DNA from 2 places in the Paraburkholderia sp. A1RI_3L genome. Region 2 is predicted to be linked to the other one. Evidence: predicted binding sites of a transcription regulator. Region 2 holds the regulator's gene; the other holds the start of a gene.
The links. Region 2 encodes FliA, which starts transcription of late flagellar genes. Its sites were predicted from a motif close to CTAAAGTTTNNNNNNNNNNNGCCGNTA; they were not measured.

Region 1 (10,186 bases), on a different contig from region 2:
CGCGAAGGCCTTCGCCTTGCCGTCGAGCGTCTCGCGCAGCGTCTTCAGCGCGGGCAGCAGATGCGTGACGATGCCCACCGCGGCGGCGACATGCATCGCCGTGGGGAACACGTCGTTCGACGACTGGCCGCGGTTCACGTCGTCGTTCGGATGCACCTTGCGCGCTTCGCCGCGCACGCCGCCCAGCAGCTCGCTCGCGCGGTTCGCGATCACCTCGTTGAGGTTCATGTTGGTCTGCGTGCCCGAGCCCGTTTGCCACACGGCGAGCGGAAACTCGTTGGCGTGTTTGCCCGCGATGATCTCGTCCGCGGCCGTCATGATGGCGCGCGCCTTCGCTTCGTCGAGCACGCCGAGGTCGAGATTCACTTGCGCCGCGGCGCGCTTGATGGTGGCGAGCGCGGTGATGATTTCGGGCGCCTGCTTTTCCGTGGAGATGCGGAAGTTCTGCAGCGAGCGCTGCGTTTGCGCGCCCCATAGCTGCGCGTTGGGCACGGCGATTTCGCCGAACGTGTCGCGCTCCATTCTGACGTCTTCGGTCATAGCTTCGCTCCGTATGACGAGCGTTGCCGGTCGCGCGATGGTTGCAACCGGCAGAGGCTCTGGGTGGATGGCGTATCGTCGCGAGACGGTGCGCCGCAGTTCTTCGCTGCAGTTTCTCGATTCAGGGACGTTCGCGCGGGCAGGGCGTTCAGGGCGCAGTGGGCTTCAGAGCTGATCGTCCACCGGCAACAGCAAGAATAGCCCGGTCAGCAGATTCCTGTAGAAACCCGCCTGCGGGTCGAAGTTGTAGGTGCGCATCTCGCCGTCGTCCTCGCCGGTCCAGACAAGCGGCGAGGGCGGCGCGCCGATGCGCCGCAGCGAGGCGGCTTCCTGCGGCGAGGCCAGTTGCACGCGATAGCTCGCCGTGGGCGCCGTTGCGCTTTTGAAGAGCGCCGCGGCCTGACTGGCGATCTGGGGGCTGTGCACGATGAGCGCGAGTTCGGTATTCAGATGCACCGAGCGCGGATCGAGATTCAGCGAGCCGATCACGAGCGTGCTGCGGTCGATGATGTAGGCCTTCGCGTGCAGGCTTGCGCGCGAGCGCGAGCCCGTGAAACCCACGCTGCGTTCGCGTTGCACGGGCTTGAATTCGTAGAGGTCCACGCCGTGCTCCAGAAGCGGCACGCGGTACGGACTGTAGCCGGCCTGCACGGCGACGGCGTCGGTGGCCGCCAGCGAGTTCGTGAGAATCGCCACGTGCACGCCGCGTGCCGTCAACCGCGAGAGCGCCTTCACGCCCACTTCGTGCGGCACGAAGTAGGGCGAGAAGACCTGCAGACTCTCGTGCGCGCCGCGCATCAGTTCGAAGAGCCGCTGCGCGGGCGGGCTCTTGTAGTCGGCCGTCGGCACGGCCACCTTGTCGGGCGTGTCGGCCTTGAATTCGGCCGGGGCCCAGACGAGACCCAGTTCGTCACGCGCGATCTGCTGCGCAAGCGGTGTCGCATTGATCGGCTTCGCGTCGTAGGGATCGGCGTTTTCGCGCCAGTGCTCGCGCAGTGCGTCGCGCGCGAGGTCGAGATCGTGCGGGTCGAAGCTTTGCCGGTTGAGCACGCGCAGCGGGTAGGCGCTCGCGCTGTTCCAGTACCGGTCGAAACTCGCGGAGATGTCCGCGACGATGGGACCGGCGGCAAGCATGTCGAGATCGCGGAACTCCAGCGTGGGGCTCGCGTTGAAATACTCGTCGCCGAGATTGCGGCCGCCCACGATCGCGAGCTGGTTGTCCACGATCATCGCCTTGTTGTGCATGCGGCGCGTGAAGGTGTCGATGCGCGTGAACAGGTCCGTGGTGCGCTCGAACATGCTCAACTGCTCGCTGCCGAACGGATTGAACACGCGGATCTCGATCTTCGGATGCGTGTTGAGCGCGGCCATCAGCTTGTCGATGTCCTTGAAGTTCAGGTCGTCGACCAGCATGCGCACGCGAACGCCCTGATCGGCCGCATAGAGCGCCGCGCCGAGCAGCAGCTTGCCGGTGGTGTCCTCGTTGGCGATGTAGTACTGCATGTCGAGGGTTTTCGTGGCGGCGCGCGCGAGCGCAATGCGCATCTGCAAGGCTTCAGTGCCGGCGGAGAGCAGTCTGAATCCGGACTGGCCGCCATGGGCCTTCACGGGCGCGTCGAGCGCTTCGGCAAGTGGCGTGGAAGCGCCGGGCGGCAGCGCGTGCGTGACGTCGCGCGGATAGGCGGTAGCGGGTGGGCGCGTGGCGCAGGCGCCGAGCGCGAGCGCTGTAACGAAGGCGAGCAGAAGGCTGGCGAGCCGGCTCGCAAACCCGGCAGGCGCGTCATGGCAGAGACGTGCCGCAGGCGTTGCGCGGACACGCTTGCGCCACAGCGCTGCGACGGACCGGTCGATGTACGGCAGCACGCCTCGTCCTCCACGGGTGGTGTTGTCGGCGCCGGCCTGACGGGGCCGGTACCCTGTGGAGAACATTCTACGGGCAATTGTTAAGGCAGGCTGTGGGGCGGTACCGCACGTGGGTGCGCGGTCGATGGGGGCGCGGGCGTGAAAAAAAGCCCGCGCAGTGCGCGGGCCCAAACCCTGTCAGAGGAGTGTCACGGAAAACGGCTTCATCGTAGCGTGCACGCCATGTGCTACCAACCAACGATCCGTGCGTTGCTTATCGTCGGCGCGCTGCGATGCTTCGCCCCCGCGTTGTTCTGACGTTTCGATCAAGCGCGGTCTTGCCCTGCGCCCGGCCCACGCTGAAGGCTCAAGCGGTGAAAGCGCAGCGTCATCAGAACAGCCACGCTCGCGAGCCCCGCGGCGAGCCCCCACCACAACCCGCGCGCGCCCAGGCCGAAGTGAAACGCGAGCGTGTAGCCCGTCGGAAAACCGATGCCCCAGTAGCCGAACGCAGCCGCGATCATGGGAACGCGGGTGTCCTTGAGGCCGCGCAGGCAGCCCGAGGCCACCGTCTGCATGCCGTCCACGATCTGGAAGATCGCCGCCACGCCGAGCAGCGACGCGGCAAGCGCGACGGTGTTCGCGTTGGCGGGGTCGTCGAGCTTGAGGTAGAGCCCGACGATCCAGTGCGGCGCGACGATCAGCACGAGCCCCGAGAGCGACATGAACGCAACGCCGAGCACGAGCGCGACGAAGCCCGCATGGCGCGCGGCAAGCGGCTGCGCCGCGCCTTCCCAGAAGCCGACGCGCACATTGGCCGCCTGGCCGATCGAGAGCGGGACCATGAACGACACGGACGCTACGTTGAGCGCAATCTGGTGCGCCGCGAGCTGCGATTCGCCCAGCACGCCCACCATGAGCCCTGTGGCGAGAAAGAGCGTCGATTCGACCCCGTACGTGATCGCCACCGGCCAGCCGATGCCGAACAGTTCACCCATCAGCGGCACGGTGGGGCGCCGGGCAGCGACGAAGTGCCGGTAGCGCGGCCGCAAATGGAGCAGCGCCGCCAGCACGAGCGCGGAGAGCCAGACGGTGAGCGTTGTGGCCGCGGCCGAGCCGAGAAAGCCGAGCCGCGGCAGTCCGTACACGCCGTGGATGAGTCCGTAGTTGAGAAACGCGTTGACGAACACGCTCGCAATCGAAACACCGAGCAGCCGCCGCGCTGCGCCAATGGCGGGCAGAAACGAGCGCAGCAGCCCGATGCCCGCAAGGCTTGCGGGCGCGGCCCAGCGCAACACCGCGCAGTACTCGCCCACGTTGCGCGCGAGCAGCGGAGGTTCGCCGAACGCGAGCAGAATCGGCGTGGCAAACGACAGCAGCGCGAACGCCGGCACGGTGAGCAGCAGCGAGAGCACGAAGCCGGTCCAGTAGATGTGCGGCACGTGATGCTCGTTCTGCGCGCCGCGCGCGTTGGCCACGGTCACGCTCACGGAGGTGAGCACGCCTTGCAGCAGCGTGACGACGACGAAGTAGAGCGCGGCGCCGAGGCCGCCGGCGGCGAGCGCATCGGCGCCGAGCGAGCCGAGCAGCACCGTGTCGGTCACGCTCATGGCCATCTGGGCGAGCTGCGCGATGGCGAGCGGGGCGGCGAGGCGGGCGGTGTCGGCGGCGTGGCGGGAAAGCGTGGGCGGCCTCGTGCCCACGCGCGAGAAGCTCGATTGCTGGGTCATGGGAAGGGAAAAAACGGCGCGAGCGTACGGGCGCGCCGCGATTCTTATGATGTCTTTCGGGACGGACAGCTTATTGCGGGAACGGGCAGTTGTCGATGGAAAAGCCCGTTTTTGGTGCAGTTTCTTTCAATCGGCTTCGCGCACGGCGATGCGTGTATCGCCGAACAGCACGACCTGGCCCGCGCGTATCTTGCACGTCTTGCGCAGCTCCACTTGACCGTCCACCTTCACTTCGCCTGCGGCCACCAGCTGCTTGGCCGCGCCGCCGCTGTCGGCGAGGCCGGTGATCTTCAGCAGGTTATGGAGTTCGACGTAGTCGCCGGTGAGCGGGAAATCGAGATTGGGCATGGCGCACGCGAGGGAACAGGTTCAAGGGCTCGCATCATAAGCCCGCGGGCGCGGGCGCGTCGAACGGATTGCGTGGAGGCCGCGGGTGCGTGGGCGGGCAAGGGTTCTGCGCGCTTGTCTCGTAGGGGTGTATGGATATACAGTGTGCGTCGCCATCTTCCCATTCTGCCTACGCCGTGCCTTCCGCTTTCGTTCCGGTTTCCGCTTCTGTTCGCGATTCGTCTGCCCTCGTCGAGCGCCCCGCCGCGCATGGCGGCGCAAGCCCGACGCCCGAAATGGCAGCCGAGGTTGCAACGAAAGTCGCCGCCTGGCTCGCGAAGCTCAACGACGCCCAGCGCGCGGCCGTCGAGCACGGCGTCGGCGAGGCCGGCGCGCCCGCGCCGCTCGTGGTGATCGCGGGCGCGGGCTCGGGCAAGACCAATACGCTTGCGCATCGCGTGGCCCATCTTGTCGTGAACGGAGCGGACCCGCATCGCATCCTGCTGCTCACCTTCTCGCGCCGCGCCGCCGACGAAATGACGCGCCGCGTGACGCGCATCGCCGCCGGCGTGCCGGGCGCGTCTGCGGCGCTCGCGCACGGGCTCATGTGGGCCGGCACGTTCCACGGCGTGGGCGCGCGGCTCTTGCGCGAGTACGCCGAGCGCATCGGCCTCGCGCCTGGCTTCACCATCAACGACCGCGAAGATTCCGCGGACCTCATCAACCTCGTGCGCCACGAACTCGGTTTGTCGGCGAAGGAACGGCGGTTCCCGTCGAAGTCCACGTGTCTCTCGATCTATTCGCGCGTCGTGAATACCGGTGCGTCGCTCGCCGATGTGCTCGCCCGTGCGTTTCCGTGGTGCTGCGAGTGGGAGGCGGACCTGCGCGCGCTCTTTGCCCGCTACGTCGAGGCGAAACAGGCGCAGAACGTGCTCGACTACGACGACCTGCTGCTGTACTGGGCGCACATGGCCGCGGAGCCCGCGCTTGCCGCCGAGCTTTCCGCGCGCTTCGATCATGTACTCGTGGATGAGTACCAGGACACGAACCGCCTGCAGGCGTCGATCCTGCTCGCCCTCAAGCCCGACGGGCGCGGCCTGACGGTGGTGGGCGACGACGCCCAGGCCATCTACTCGTTTCGCGGCGCCACGGTGCGCAACATCCTCGACTTTCCCGCGCAGTTCGATCCGCCCGCGCGGCAGGTCATGCTCGAGCGCAACTACCGTTCCACGGCGCCCATTCTCGAGGCGTCGAACGCGGTGATCGGGCTCGCCAAAGAGCGCTTCGCGAAGAACCTCTGGACCGACCGCGCGAGCGAGCAGCGTCCGCGGCTCGTTACCGTGGCCGACGAAGCCACGCAAGCGCGCTATGTCGTCGAGCAGGTGCTCGAGGCGCGCGAAGCGGGCATGAAACTGAAGTCGCAGGCCGTGCTGTTTCGCGCGGCGCACCACAGCGCGGCGCTCGAAGTGGAGCTGGCTCGACGCAACATTCCGTTCGTCAAGTTCGGCGGGCTGCGTTTTCTCGATTCCGTGCACGTGAAAGACGTGCTCGCTGTGCTGCGTTGGGCGGAAAACCCGCTCGACCGCGTGGCGGGCTTTCGGGTCGTGCAACTGCTGCCTGGCGTGGGGCCGGCCACGGCGGCGCGGCTGCTCGATCAGGTCGCAGCCTGCAAGGGTACCTGGACTGCCGCCGACGCGCTCGCGGCATTCGCGCCGCCACCGCGCGCCGCAGAAGACTGGGCCGCGTTCGTCGCGATGATGTCGACGGTCTGCTCGCGCACGAGTGCATGGCCTGCCGAGTTCGAGCTGATCCGCCGCTGGTACGAACCGCATCTGGAACGCAACCACGAAGACGCCGCCATGCGTCACGCGGACGTGCTGCAGATGGAAAGCATTGCGGGCACGTACCCGTCGCGCGAACGCTTTCTCACGGAACTCACGCTCGATCCGCCCGATGCCACGAGCGGCGAGTCCGGCGTGCCGCTGCTCGACGAGGACTACCTGATTCTCTCCACGATCCATTCGGCGAAGGGCCAGGAGTGGCGCAACGTGTTCGTGCTCAACGGCGTGGACGGCTGCATTCCGTCCGACCTGGGCACCGGCAGCGACGAAGAGATCGACGAGGAGCGCCGCCTGCTCTACGTGGCGATGACGCGCGCGAAGGAAGACCTGCACATCGTCGTGCCGCAGCGCTTCTATGTGCACAACCAGACGCAAGCGGGCGACCGGCATGTCTGGGCCTCGCGCACGCGCTTCATTCCGGCGCCGCTGTTGCCGCTCTTCGAGGCGCGTGCGTGGCCGCCCGTGCCCGTCGCCGCCGCGCCCACGGCGGCGGGGCTGGCTGCGGCGGCTCACGCCAAGGTGGAGATTGCGGCGAAGCTCAGGAAGATGTGGGACTGAGCAGGGTTATTGCATCCGAGGCCAAGGCGGCTGGCGTGCTGGCTTCAGCGCTGCGCCCTCAGCGCGACTGACGCTGCTGCTGTTGCTGGTTGCGCACGGGCGGCGTGAAGACGTTGCGCAGCCACGCCGCGAGGCGAGCGAACACGTCGTAGGGTTCTTCGACGAAGATCTCGGGCTTGAGCAGGCGCAGGTATTCCATGATCTGCTGCGCTTCCTGCTTCTGGAACGAGCCGTGCGAAATGCCAAGGCGCAGCAGCCCGCGCAACTCGCCCAGCTTTTCGCGCGACGCGCTGCCCACACTCGTTTCGCAGGCGATCTTCGCCTCGTAGATGCGCTGGCGCAGCGATTCCGCGAGCCGCCACGCCGGCGTCTGCATCACTTCTTCGAGCGTCTGGATGTCCTGCACGGCCGACTTGATCTGCGCCGAGAGCGGATCGATCAGGTTGGGCGCGGCCTGCGCCTCGTTGACGATCGCCGTGGCCCAGTCGCGACAGTGCTTGGCGAGCTCGTCGGGCGTCCATTCGGAGCGGGCGGCGAAACCGAAGCCGTACTCGGCGGCCTGCCGCATCAGGATGGCGACGACGTCCGGAAATTCCTTGTCGAGCGTGCGTTTTGCCCACGCGTACTGGCCGCCCTGAAGCATGCGCTGCACCGCGTGCTCGGTGAGCGGCACCATGTTGTCGAGCAGCTTCGCACGCAGGAAGTCCTCGAACGAGGGCGTCGCGAACTGCGGGTCGAGCTTGAGCGACACGCGCAGGAACGCGTCGAAATCCTTGCGTAGCGACACAAGGGTTTCTTCCTTCAGCGTAAGGGTGATCTGGCCCATGTTGTTATCCCGTTTCCCCGGTCCGCCCCTCTTCGTGGCGCCGTGGCGTATCTGCTGTATGCCGGCGGAGCGTCCTTCGCGCGGGTTGCCGGCGTCTTCACGTTCGTGACGGCGCGGTGAACGGACGACGCGCGTCGCGCGATCTGCGTGCGATCCGGGCGCATTGCGCGCCGCCAGGCCGGCGGGCACCAGGGCCGGAGCCGGCGCGAAAAGCGGATTTCGATCGGCGGACTTCGATCTGTTTAACGGCGTGCGGTGGGCAAACTTGAGGAAGTCATGACGCAGCGCACGAAACGCCGGCCTCCGGGGCGGGCGCGCCGGGGGCTCACGTTCGGCGGACGGGGAAGGGACGGGGGCGCTAACGCAGCACGACGCCTTGCCAGACAAAGAACACGGCGAGCCCCACGGCGATAGTGAGCAGCGGCCGGCGCGTCAGCGCGCTCACGGCGATAGCCGCGAGCGCGCCGACGAGCTGCGGATTGCGCCACGTCAACTCAGGGCTGCCGTGCGGGGCGACCGCCATGGGGACGATGAGCGCCGTGAGCACGGTGACGGGCACGAAGCCAAGCGCCGTGCGCACGAGCGGCGGAAAGACGACGCGGTCGCCCAGCACGAACACGGCCGCGCGGATCGCCCAGGTGATGAGCGCCATGCCGAGAATCAGGAGCGCGTAGTTCATCGGCTTGCCTCTGCGGTGCGTCCGCGCGAGGCGCCCGGCAGCGACAGCGCGACACCCACCGCGACGCCGGCGAGCACGGCGCCCAGCAGTCCGAGCTTGTAGGGCCACGTCTGCCAGAGCAGCGCGAGCGTGCCCGCGGTGACCGCGGCCGCGAAGTAGCGGACGGCCACCAGCTGCGGCACGACGATGGCGATGAAGGTGGCGACCATCGCGAAGTCGAGCCCGAGCGACTGCAGTCCCGGAAAGGCCGCGCCGAACAGCAGTCCGGCCGCCGTCCAGAGCTGCCAGTTCACGTACATGGCGAGCCCGGAGCCGAAGAAGTACCAGGGGCCAATGGCGTCGAACCGGCCATGCGGCTGACGACGATAGTGGGCCCAGGCCACGGCGAATACTTCGTCGGTGAGCAGGCCGGCGAGCACCAGCCGCCAGCGCAGCGGCAGGTGCGCCACATAGGGCGCGAGCGTCGCGCTGTACAGCAGATGCCGCAGATTCACCACGAGCGTCGTGCCGAGCACGACCGGAAAGCTCGCGCTGCCCGCAATCAGGCCGAGCGCAATGAACTGCGCCGAGCCGGCGAATACCGCGAGGGACATCAACTGCCCTTGCCACACGTGAAGCGGTCCCGACGTGACGAGCGTGCCGAAGATGATGCCGAACGGGGCGGCGCCGACCATCATCGGAATCGTGTCGCGCGCGCCCGCCGTGAATTCCTTGAAGCGAATGGAACGGGTCACTCTCTCCTCCTTTTGCCGCGAGCTTAACGGAGGGCGTAGGCAGCTGGCTTGTACGTTCTTGCGGCGGGGTGGGGAGGGTGTTCCCAGGGCGGTTATGCCGCTTGCCAGCGCCCCGGCGGCACGCCGAACATGCGGCGGAAATGGCGCGTGAAGTGGCTTTGATCGACGAAGCCGCTGGCCGCCGCGACCTCGGCCACCGGCCGGCCCGCGCGCAGGGGCGCAAGCGAGCGTTGCAGGCGCATCTGGTTGCGCCACGCGTGCGGCGGTAGCCCCGTAGCCTGGGCGAAAAGGCGTGCCGCGTGAAAGGGCGAAAGGCTGACCGCTGCCGCGAGGTCGGCAAGCAGAAGCGGCGTGGCGAGATGGCTGGCGAGGTGTTCCTTCATCGTTGCCACACGCGGGTCGCGCGCCGGGCGCAGCACGTGTTCCGGCGGCGTGCGGCCGTAGCGGACGAGCAGCGTGGCGAGCGCGTCGAGCAATGCCGATTCGGCAGCGAGCGGGTCCGCCGTCGGCGTGGACGTCGGAGCGGGCAGTCCGGCGGCGCCGGCTTCGAGTAGCTGGTGCGCACGAGAGAGGCGGCGCGCCAGGTCGGCGTCGCGAATCACGTCGGCGTCGAACCACGGCAGCGGCTGCGCGCCGCCCGCGATGTCCTGCGCGAGGCTGTGCATGTACTCGATCGGCACGTACATCACCCGATAGCGCCAGCCTTCGTCCACGGCACGCGAGCCCGTATGCACCTCGCCGGGATTGATCACCGGCACGCTGCCCGCTTCGGCGACGTAGTGCGTGGCGCGATAGCGATAGCGTTCCGCGCCTTCCTCGATCACGGGAATCGTGTAGGCGTCGTGCCAGTGCGGTGTGAACTCGTGATCGTGATATTCCGCGGTGAGCAGGTCCGCGCCGGGCAACAGCGGCGTACGCCAGTAATGGGCGGAATCGCGGAAGCGGGTCACGGTCATGGTTTCGGGCTTGCGGGTCTCTTGAGACTGGTGCGTTATGCGTGGGCGGAACCTGCCTACTTCAACGGAATGGGCGTGCCCGCGGGGACGGGCACGGCGCTCACGCTATTCTTGGCGCTGCCGCTTACCACGCGGTCGCTGTAGGTCAGATAG
Region 2 (10,186 bases):
ATGCCCGGCAAGCAGATGTCCATCGACGCCGACCTGAACGCCGGCATCATCAACGAAGAGCAGGCGAGAAAGCGCCGCTCCGAGGTGTCCCAGGAAGCCGAGTTCTACGGCTCCATGGACGGTGCCAGCAAGTTCGTGCGCGGTGACGCCATTGCCGGCCTGCTCATCATGGTGATCAACATCATCGGCGGGCTGATTGTGGGCGTCGTGCAGCACGACATGAGCTTCGCCGCGGCGGGCAAGAACTACACGCTGCTCACCATCGGCGACGGCCTCGTGGCGCAGATTCCGTCGCTCGTGATCTCCACGGCGGCGGGCGTGATCGTGTCGCGCGTGGCGACCAACGAGGACATCGGCACCCAGCTCACCGGCCAGCTCTTCACGAATCCGCGCGTGCTGATGATTACGGGCGTGATTCTCGTATTGATGGGCCTGATTCCGGGCATGCCGCACTTCGCGTTTCTGGTGCTGGGCGGCGGCGCCATCCAGCTGGGCCGCGTCATGAAGAAGCGCGGCGAGGAAAAGAAGACCTCCGCGGCACTCGTGGACGTGGCGCCCGCTGCGCTCGCGCCGGCCGAGAACACCGAAGCCAGCTGGGACGACGTGGCGCTCATCGACACGCTGGGCCTCGAAGTGGGCTACCGCCTGATTCCGCTCGTCGACAAGAATTCGGACGGTGAGCTGCTCAAGCGCATCAAGAGCATCCGCAAGAAGTTCGCGCAGGAAATCGGCTTCCTGCCGCCTGTGATTCATATTCGCGACAACCTCGAACTGCGGCCCAACGCTTACCGCATCGCGCTCAAAGGCGTGGAGGTGGGCACGGGCGAGGCGTATCCGGGCCAATGGCTCGCTATCAACCCGGGGCAGGTCACGGCCGCGCTGCCGGGCACGCCCACCCAGGACCCGGCTTTCGGCCTGCCCGCCATCTGGATCGATACCAACCTGCGCGAGCAGGCGCAGGTGTACGGCTACACGGTGGTGGATTCGAGCACCGTGGTCGCCACGCACCTGAACCACCTCGTGGTGACGCACGCGTCCGAACTGCTGGGCCGCCAGGAAGTGCAGGCGCTGCTCGAGCGCATGCAGAAGGACACGCCCTCGCTCGTCGACGACCTCGTGCCGAAGGCGCTGCCCGTCACGACGCTGCAGAAGGTGCTGCAAAACCTGCTGGACGAGGCGGTGCCCATCCGCGACATGCGCACCATTCTCGAAGCGCTGGCCGAACACGCGCCGAAGATCAGCGACCCGCACGACCTCACGGCCATCGTGCGCCTCGCGCTGGGCCGCGCCATTACGCAGCAGTGGTTCCCCGGCAACGGCGACATGCAGGTGATGGGTCTGGACGCCAATCTTGAGCGCGTGCTGTCCCAGGCGCTCACCACGGGGGCGAACCCGGGCCTGGAACCGGGGCTCGCCCATACGCTGCTCGAACAGACCCAGAAGGCGATGACGCGCCAGCAAAGCCTGGGGCTTGCGCCAGTGCTGCTCGTGCAGCACTCGCTGCGCGCCATGCTCGCGCGCTTCCTGCGGCGCAGCCTGCCGCAGCTGAAGGTGCTCTCCTACGCCGAAGTGCCGGACACGCGGCACGTCAAGGTGGTCAATCTGATCGGCACGGCTTGACGGGGCGGGCGCCGGTTGCGGCGCTTGCCGTCTTCGCTGTGCCTGGGGCGGGGCCGGGCATGGCTTGGGTTGGCGCGACGCCGGCCTGTCCGGTGTGCCGTTCGGCGCTGCGGCGGGCACGTCCGCAGTACTCTCGCAGTGCCTTCGCGGTGCCTCCGCAGTACTCCCTCAGTGTTTCCGCAGTACCTCCGCAGTCTCCCCTCAGCGCCTCCCCGCAGCCCCCCTTTCGACCCGATCAAACGAATTGCCTGCTTTTCCCCGCGCTGATCCATCGATAGTCCGGCGTTCACCTCCTCAATAATTTCACCATCGGCAAAGGCTTTGCCGCGCACCAGGTTCCTGCGGAGCCACCGCGCAACGAAGCTGGCGCCTCGCAATTGAAACGCCACGTCAGGGTCGTCAACCTCATCGGGGGTCAGCTTGAACATCCGCAAATTTATCGGTGCCACCAGCCGCGACGCGCTGCGCCAAGTGCGCGAAGTGCTGGGTCCTGACGCAGTGGTGCTGTCGAATCGCACGCTCGACGACGGCAGCGTCGAGATCGTCGCCGTAGCCGACCGCGAACTCGCGGCCATCGCGCCTGCCGCGGGTGAAGGCGCCAACGCGGGTGCTGCTTCGCGCGGCTTGCCGCGCAGCGCCGCCGCGCCGGTTGCCGGCAACCCCTACGCGAACGGCATGCCGGACGTGTTCTCGTCGGTGTTCGGGGCAAGCCCGGAAGCGGGCGCGGACCGCCTGTCCGCGTCGGACGACGAAGACGACGCTTCGCCCTACATGAACGCCGCCGCGCAACCGGTGGCCAAGCCCGAAGCGCAAGCAGGCGGCGCGCTCGCCACGCGCGGTGCCGCGCTGGACCGCCCGGGCGCGTTTATGGCTCAGTCTGCGGCCCAGCCCGCAGGCCAGGCCGATACCGGCGGCGGCGCGGACCGCTTCGCCGCCGAACCCGCGACTATCCAGGCGGGTGCACCGGCTCGTCCGGCTGCGCGTCCCACGCCGGCGCACGCTCCCGCTCATCCGGCCGCTCATCCGGCCGCTCATGTGCCGGCGGCGAGCCGCGCCGCGGGGTTCGCGACGCCGGCCGCAGGCGTGACCATGCCGGCATCGGCTGTGCCGTCCTACTCGGACAAGGCACACGCTCCGCGCACCATGGCCGAAACGAACCCCTGGCTCATCGACCACGCACGCCGCATTGCCGACAAGGACAGCGAAGGTCAAGGCGCGGGTCACAGCGCGGGTCACAGCACGAAAGCCGCAGGTATGACGCCCGCCGACGCCATGGCCAAGGGACTCGGCATGCCCGCCGACCCGCACGCCGAACATGGCCAGCCCCGCCCGCAAGGCGAGGGCGTGCTCAACGTCAGCACGCCGGACTGGGCGCGCGAAGCGGCTCAACTGGCGGCGCGCCGCGCCACGCAGCGCATCTCACCGGCCTTCGATCTGCCGGGCAACAGCCAGCCGCCGACGCAATCGGCCACGCCCTCGGGCAACGCCAGGACCGCCGCCGATGCCGCAGGCGCGAACGCCTCGGCCAGCGTCACGGAAGCCATCAAGGCCCGCATCGAACAGGTGGTGAACGAAACGGTGATGAGCGAGCTGGCCTCCATGCGCGGCATGATGGAAGAGCAGTTCGCCGGACTCCTCTGGGGCGAGCGCCAACGCCGCAGCCCCACGCACGGCGCGCTCACCAAGCAGCTGTTCGCCGCCGGCTTCTCGGCCCAGCTCGTGAAGATGGTGGTGGACAACCTGCCCGAAGGCAAAGACCCGGAAGGCGCGCTGGAATGGGCGCAGTCGGTGCTCGAATCGAACCTGCCCGTGCTCGAAAACGAAGACGCGCTCATGGAACGCGGCGGCGTGTTCGCGCTGATGGGCCCCACGGGCGTCGGCAAGACCACGACCACGGCGAAGCTCGCCGCGCGCTGCGTGATGCGCTTCGGCGCGAGCAAGGTGGCGCTGCTCACCACGGACAGCTACCGCATTGGCGGCCACGAGCAACTGCGCATCTTCGGCCGCATTCTCGGCGTGTCGGTGCACGCGGTGCGCGACGGCGCCGACCTGCAGCTCGCGCTCACCGAACTCAAGAACAAGCACATCGTGCTGATCGACACGATCGGCATGAGCCAGCGCGACCGCGCCGTGACCGACCAGATCGCCATGCTGTGCAGCGCCGGCCAGCCGGTGCAGCGTCTCTTGCTGATGTCCGCAACGAGCCACGGCGACACGCTCAACGAAGTGGTGCAGGCCTACCAGAGCACGCCGGACAAGGCGCCGCTCGCGGGCTGCATTCTCACCAAGCTCGACGAGGCCACCAACCTGGGCGGCGCGCTGGACACCGTGCTGCGCTACCGGCTGCCGGTTCACTACGTGTCGACCGGCCAGAAGGTGCCCGAGAACCTCTATGTGGCGACGAAGCGTTTCCTGATCCGCAGCGCGTTCTGCATTCCGCGCGAGCACTCGCCCTTCGTGCCGCACGAAGACGACATCCCGGCGCTGCTCTCGGCGCTGTCCACGCGTTCGAATGCCGACCTGCACGAGGTTCGCTTTGGATAAATTCGTAGCCGACCAGGCGGAGGGGCTGCGGCGGCTGCTCGCCCGCAGCGGCTCGCGAGTGATCGCGGTGACCGGCGGCTCGGAGAGCGTCGGACGCACCACGACAGTAGTGAACCTTGCAGCGGCATTGGCCGAGCAGGGCAAAGACGTGCTCGTCATCGACGAGTGCCTGGGCGACCGGTCGGTGAGCGCCACGCTTGGCGGCATGCAACGCGTGGGGAATCTCGCCGGCGTGATGCGCGGCGAGGTGTCTCTCGCGGCGGCCGTGAGCCGGCATCCGCTCGGCTTCGGCGTGCTCTCGGCCTGGCGCGGCAGCCAGGAAGGCTATAGCGCCGAACAGTACGGACTCGTGCTGAACGGCCCCGCCGACGTCGTGCTGATCGACGCCGGGCTCGACAGAAACGGCGCGCTCTCCGGGCTCGCCATGCGCTCGCACGACGTGATGGTCGTGACGCGCGTCTCGGCGCAGGCCATCACCGATGCCTACGCCGCCATGAAACGTCTTCATTTCGCGCACGCAATCGCGCAGTTCCGCGTGCTCGTCAATTACGTCCAAAGCGCGGCCGATGCCCACACGGCATTCGAGAACCTCGCAGGCGTGGCGGGTCGTTACCTCACCGTCTCGCTCGAAAACGCAGGCTGCATTGCGGCTGACCCACACATGGCGCGGGCCGTCGAGCTCGCACGCTGCATCGTGGACGCTTTTCCGTCCACGGCCGCCGCGCGCGACTACCGGCATGTCGCCGCAGAACTGCAGTACTGGCCCATGCGGCCAGCCATGTCGTCGCGCGCGGCCATGACGCGCCCGACCGTAACAACGTCGGCCCCATCGCCATCCATGTGGCAGGCCGACCCGGCCGCCGAATGGCCGTCGGCGCAGCATGCGTGACGCCACTCGGGGACTTCAGGCAGGAGAGCACGATGTATAACGCTCAGGGAAAGATTTCGCAGGACGAGGTGCTGGCGAAGTACGCGCCGCTCGTAAGACGTCTCGGTTTGCAGCTCGTGGCCAAGATGCCGGCGAGCGTGGATCTGGACGATCTGATCCAGGCCGGCATGATCGGTCTGCTCGATGCGGCGAGCCGCTACAAGGAAGATCAGGGCGCGCAGTTCGAAACCTACGCGAGCCAGCGCATTCGCGGCGCCATGCTCGACGAGCTGCGCAGCAACGACTGGCTGCCGCGCAGCCTGCGGCGCACGTCGCGCGAGGTGGAGAGCGCGGTGCACCAGGTGGAGCAGCAGCTGGGCCGTTCGGCGAGCGAGACGGAGATCGCCGGGCATCTCAAGATGCCGCTCGACGAATATCAGTCCATGCTGCAGGACCTGCATGGCAGCCAGCTGATCTACTACGAAGACTTCGACCGGTCCGCGGACGACGAGCCGTTCCTCGACCGCTACTGCGTCGATCACTCGGATCCGCTTTCCGCGCTGCTCGACGAAAGCCTGCGCGCGGCGCTGGTGGAAGCCATCGACAAGCTGCCTGAGCGCGAGAAGCTCTTGATGTCGCTCTACTACGAGCGCGGCATGAACCTGCGCGAAATCGGCGCGGTGATGGAAGTGAGCGAATCGCGTGTGTGCCAGCTGCACAGCCAGGCCGTGGCGCGTCTGCGCACGCGTCTGCGCGAACTGGCCTGGGCGGGCGCCGAGGCCGACTGAGAAACCCGAGCGGGGTGCGTTCGAGGGGCGTTCGCGCCTTTCCGGGCGGGTGGCGCTGTTGTTGGCGTTAGAGGGCGCCGGGTAGCGGACCCCGGACCCCAGGGCCCAAGGCGCCGGGCCTCGGGCGGCATCGGTTCGGCTGGCGCTGTGCTGGCTTGTGTGGGGCGGCTGCTTTGCTGCCGTTTCACCGCTGCGTGAGCGGTACGTCATTCGCACCCTGTCCGCGCGTCCTCCAATTCTTCGGCGGCTTTTTCGCCGTCTTTCGGGCCGGCTTCCCGGCTCGTTCATCGGGCCGCTTCAGGCCGTAACACCACTAACATTTTCTTACACCACCCTTTCTGACGGGTGGCTACACTTGCGCCGCGTTATTACGAAGACAATGGGGTTAAACCAGATGCTCAAAAAAATCGCAGGAATCGCCGTGTTGACCGCGGCTTCGGCCGCTGTATCGCTGCCCGCTATGGCGGGTGACCTGAACAATGCGCTCGGCGGGGGCCTCGGCGGGGTGGCGGGTGCCGCAGTGGGCGGCGCGCTGGGCGGCAGCACGGGCTCCGTGATCGGCGGTGCGGTGGGCGGCGGTGCAGGCGCTGCGGTCACGTCGAACCGGCGCGAACGTACGGGCGCCATCGTGGGCGGTGCGCTGGGCGGCGGCGCGGGCACGGCGGCAGGCAACGCGATGGGCGGCCGCACGGGCGGGCTGATCGGTGCGGGACTGGGCGGTGGTGCCGGCGCGGCACTGGGCGGCAACATCTCGCGCAGCAACTCCTACGCGGACGAGGGCGAGCGCGGCTATCGCAGCACCGGCCACCACCGCAAGCATCGCAAGCACTGGGATTGAGCCGCGAGCAGCAAAGGCAAGAGGATCGAGAAAGGCGCAACGACGCCTGAGGTTGAAGGCCGGGGTTGAAAACCGGTCTTGAAAACCGGGTTTAAAAACCAGGGTTTGAAAACACAACGGGCCGCACATTCGCAAGGATGTGCGGCCCGTTGGTTTTTGGTGCGGCTGGCCGGCGAATTCAGCGAGGATGCTGCGCCCGGATCATCGCGCCGCGCGCCTCAAAACCCGGCTCCGGGGAAATCGATCAAACTCGCCCGAACGCGGGAATTCGCCCATCCGGCCCGTACAAACCGGCCTTATGCTGCGCGCCCTTGAGCACGTCGAGGGCGCGGCGGTTGTATTCCATGCGGGTATGGATCAGCACGCCGTTGGTGGCGTTGGAGCGTTTCGCGCGTTCGGCCGCCTTTTGCAGCAGCGCCCATTGCGTGGCGAGCCTCGGGTCGGCGCCGGAGGCCAGCTCCATGCCGCGCCAGCCCGGCGGAAAGCCCAGCTCCGCAAGCTGCGCGTCGCGCTGCTTTTCCAGCGCCGAGAGCTTTTCGACCAGTTCGGTCTTCATCTCGATGATGGGCGGCAGCTGTTCGAGCGGAGAGACGGCGGTCAACGCCTTCTCTTCGCACGCGAGCACCGAAGCGAACGCTTCGACGGCGGCATATTCGTCGATGACGGTGGCAAGGAGGGCGTCTTTCATCACAATCACTCAACTCGCAGTCGGCTTGCCGCGCCCTGACTGGGGCGCACAAGCCGTGGTCAATTGGCTGCTGCACGTGCGCGCTTCGCCCGAAGGTGCGGCGAGGCACGCTGAACGCGCTGGCCAACCGGGGTTAGCTCCCCGCCGACCCCGCGCGCGTTTGCAGCAGGCTACGTGCCGTTTCGAGAACGGCGTCGGCAATCTTGCCGGTATCAATACTCAAGGTGCCGTCGCGCAGCGCCTGCTTGATCGACTCGACGTGTGCCGTATCGATGTCCGCCGCGCCGGACGCGGCGAGGCCGCGCAGTTGCGCCGACAGCGCCGACAGGTTCACGTTCGCGTCGCCGGACGCGCCGCCGCCGGTGGACGGTACGGGGCTGCTGGCTGCGCCTTGCGCGCCAGACGCGGCCGTTTCGCCTTGCTGGGTACGCTGCAGCCCGTCTTTTAGCGACTGCAGGCTCGAATTGCTGGTGGAATCGACTTTCACGATTGGCTTCCTGAACGGTTGACCGCGGTGCCCGGATTCGACTGAGGAATCCGGCTTCCGCGTGGCCTTCTTCGGCCACGGTGGGGCGCGTCATGGGCGCCGCTTTGCCCGGATTAACGGCAGGTACCAATCAAACTTTAGTGCATGGACGGCAAGGCCGCCAAAGCGCCGCGAGGCGCGACGGCTGCACGCAAGGGGCCATAACAGCCCCGGTCGAAACCACTTCACATCATTCGAGGCGCAGCAGGCGCCGGTCCAATCTCCTGTTCAAATCCACCCAACCTGCAACGTTCAAAGCTGGATCTCCACGGTGCCGCCTTCTTTGACGATGCCGCTGATGATCTGGCCGCCCGCCGTCTTCACACGGACCTGCTGGCCGGGCGACGCGTTGTTCATGGCGCTGCCCTCGGACGAAATCGAAAAGCCCGGGCCCTGCGCGACCACGCGCACGGTTTGCCCGATCGTCACGGAACTCGCACTGCGCAGCATGTCCTGGCGCAGCGGCAGCCCGGCAGGCACGCGGACCAGCGCCACGGCGCCGATCGCCTGCGATGGGTCGGTGACCACCGCCTGCGGCAGCAGCGTGAGGTCGCCGTCGCGTGCCACCAGGTCGGCGGCGCTGAGCGGCTCGCCCGGGGCAATCGCGCGCGACGCCGTGTAGTAGGTGGCCTGAACCGAGATCTTCGCCTGAAGGTAGAGCGTCCACGGACGCTCGCCCGCGCAGCGCACGCCCACCGTGGTGCGGCCCCACATGCGGGTGCCGGCGGGCGCGAACGGCTGCATCGTCGTGCAGGCCGCAAGGCCGCGCGGAAATACGTTGGCCACGGTGATGTTGACCTTGCCGGGAAGGCCCACGACCTGCTGCTGAAGCCAGGCGAGCGCAGCGCGCCGGATCGACTCGCCGTCCTGCTGGCCTTCGGGCACGGCGGCTTGCGCGACTGTGGCGGCCTGGGCCGACTGGGCCGGTTGCGCGGGCTGAACGTTCGATGCAGGCGCCTGCGCCGGCTGCACATGTTGATACGGTTGTGCCGCCTGGGTTCCCTGGGCCGGCACAGCGCGCGGCACCATGCGCTCGAAGCGCGGCGCGGTTGCTGCGTAGCCGCCGCTGGCAGGCGGGTTCATCGCGATGGCCTGCGGCGCGAGATTCGCCTCGCGGCCGCGCGCCGGGAGGGTCGCCACAGCGGGTGTCACGACCACCGGCATGACCTGGCTGGCCGCCACGGGCAGGTTCACGCGCGTCAGGCCAGATGCCATGCCGGGCCGGGCCGCCGACGCTTCGCCCGTCCCCGCGATCACGATGGCGCCGTCGGCCTTCGCTGCCTGCTCGAAGCGGTCGCCGGCAGCGGCGGCCGGTCGCATCGACGCGGCGAGGGCGGCTGGGGTGGGCTGCATCCCGGCATTCGCACGTTGCGCCGTCACGCCGGCAGGCGCGGACGGGCTCGTCACCATCTTGCTCATGGCGGCCAGTGCATCCGGGTTCTTTTCGCCCGGACCCGGGATCACGATCGGCTCGCCCGTGCCTTGCGCATGCGCGGCGTTCGAAGCGAGCAGGGCCAGCGTGCCGGCACTCACCGAGAGCGTCCACGCAAGCGCGACGAGGAGGCCGCGCAGCGCAGGCGCGCGCCTCGCTCGCGCCGGAGCAGCCGGTGCGTGCGAAGTGGCCGATGTCGATGCGCCCGGCGCGGGCGAAGCATCGAAAGCCGTTTCAGCAGCGGTTTCAGCGGTCAACAAGGCGGTCGGAGCATTTGAAGCGGGCTCGTTCATCGCCACTCTCCACGGCCCCCGGGGGACCAGACAGGCGCCAGGCAAGAAGCCGGACAAGAAGCAAGACAAGAAGAAGCCAAACAAGGCGGCCAGACAAGGGCTAACCCAAGGGCTAACCCAAGGGCCAACCAGGGGCCAACCAAGGGCCAACAATACGAGAGGCATTCTAGAGACACCCCCCTTCGCGCAAACGTTGAATAGAGGCCCCCTTCCCCGGCTATTCCTCCGATTGCTGCTTGCGTCCCAGACCTAAGATGCTCCACAAGCAAAAAGGCCTTCCACGCAGCCGCTACTGCAAGCGTGACGCAAGGAAGAAGCGTTTTTTCGGAGAACCGCAATGCTGGACAAACTCGATGCCGAATTCGCCTTTGGGCGCGAGGCGCTCGATGTGCGCGCATACCGTCAGGAACTGCTCTCGTCGAACATCGCCAACTCGGACACGCCGGGCTACAAGGCACGCGACGTCGATTTCGCGTCGTCGCTCGCCGGTGCGCTGAGGAAGAGCGGCGCTGCGACCGGAACGGCCACCTCGAACGCGGCACCGCTCGCCATGGCGCAGCCGGCCGGCGTGACGAGCGGCATGACCATG

Region 1: the regulator FliA is predicted to act here: its motif matches at 7,908-7,934, upstream of PXJ20_RS07405 (DUF4088 family protein).

Annotation. Positions count from the first base shown of each region.
Region 1 is NZ_JARCHA010000002.1:285,178-295,363, reverse strand. It holds gene fumC (class II fumarate hydratase) at 1-540, opposite strand, end outside; gene PXJ20_RS07425 (phospholipase D family protein) at 706-2,400, opposite strand; gene PXJ20_RS07420 (MATE family efflux transporter) at 2,709-4,112, opposite strand; gene PXJ20_RS07415 (RNA-binding S4 domain-containing protein) at 4,239-4,460, opposite strand; gene PXJ20_RS07410 (ATP-dependent helicase) at 4,736-6,838, shown strand; gene PXJ20_RS07405 (DUF4088 family protein) at 6,897-7,664, opposite strand; gene PXJ20_RS07400 (AzlD domain-containing protein) at 8,023-8,343, opposite strand; gene PXJ20_RS07395 (AzlC family ABC transporter permease) at 8,340-9,020, opposite strand; gene PXJ20_RS07390 (AraC family transcriptional regulator) at 9,170-10,033, opposite strand; gene PXJ20_RS07385 (CreA family protein) at 10,090-10,186, opposite strand, start outside.
Region 2 is NZ_JARCHA010000001.1:344,355-354,540, reverse strand. It holds gene flhA (flagellar biosynthesis protein FlhA) at 1-1,620, shown strand, start outside; gene flhF (flagellar biosynthesis protein FlhF) at 2,041-4,164, shown strand; gene PXJ20_RS01705 (AAA family ATPase) at 4,157-5,053, shown strand; gene PXJ20_RS01700 (RNA polymerase sigma factor FliA) at 5,086-5,820, shown strand; gene PXJ20_RS01695 (hypothetical protein) at 6,215-6,658, shown strand; gene PXJ20_RS01690 (flagella synthesis protein FlgN) at 6,903-7,346, opposite strand; gene flgM (flagellar biosynthesis anti-sigma factor FlgM) at 7,480-7,833, opposite strand; gene flgA (flagellar basal body P-ring formation chaperone FlgA) at 8,125-9,597, opposite strand; gene flgB (flagellar basal body rod protein FlgB) at 9,935-10,186, shown strand, end outside.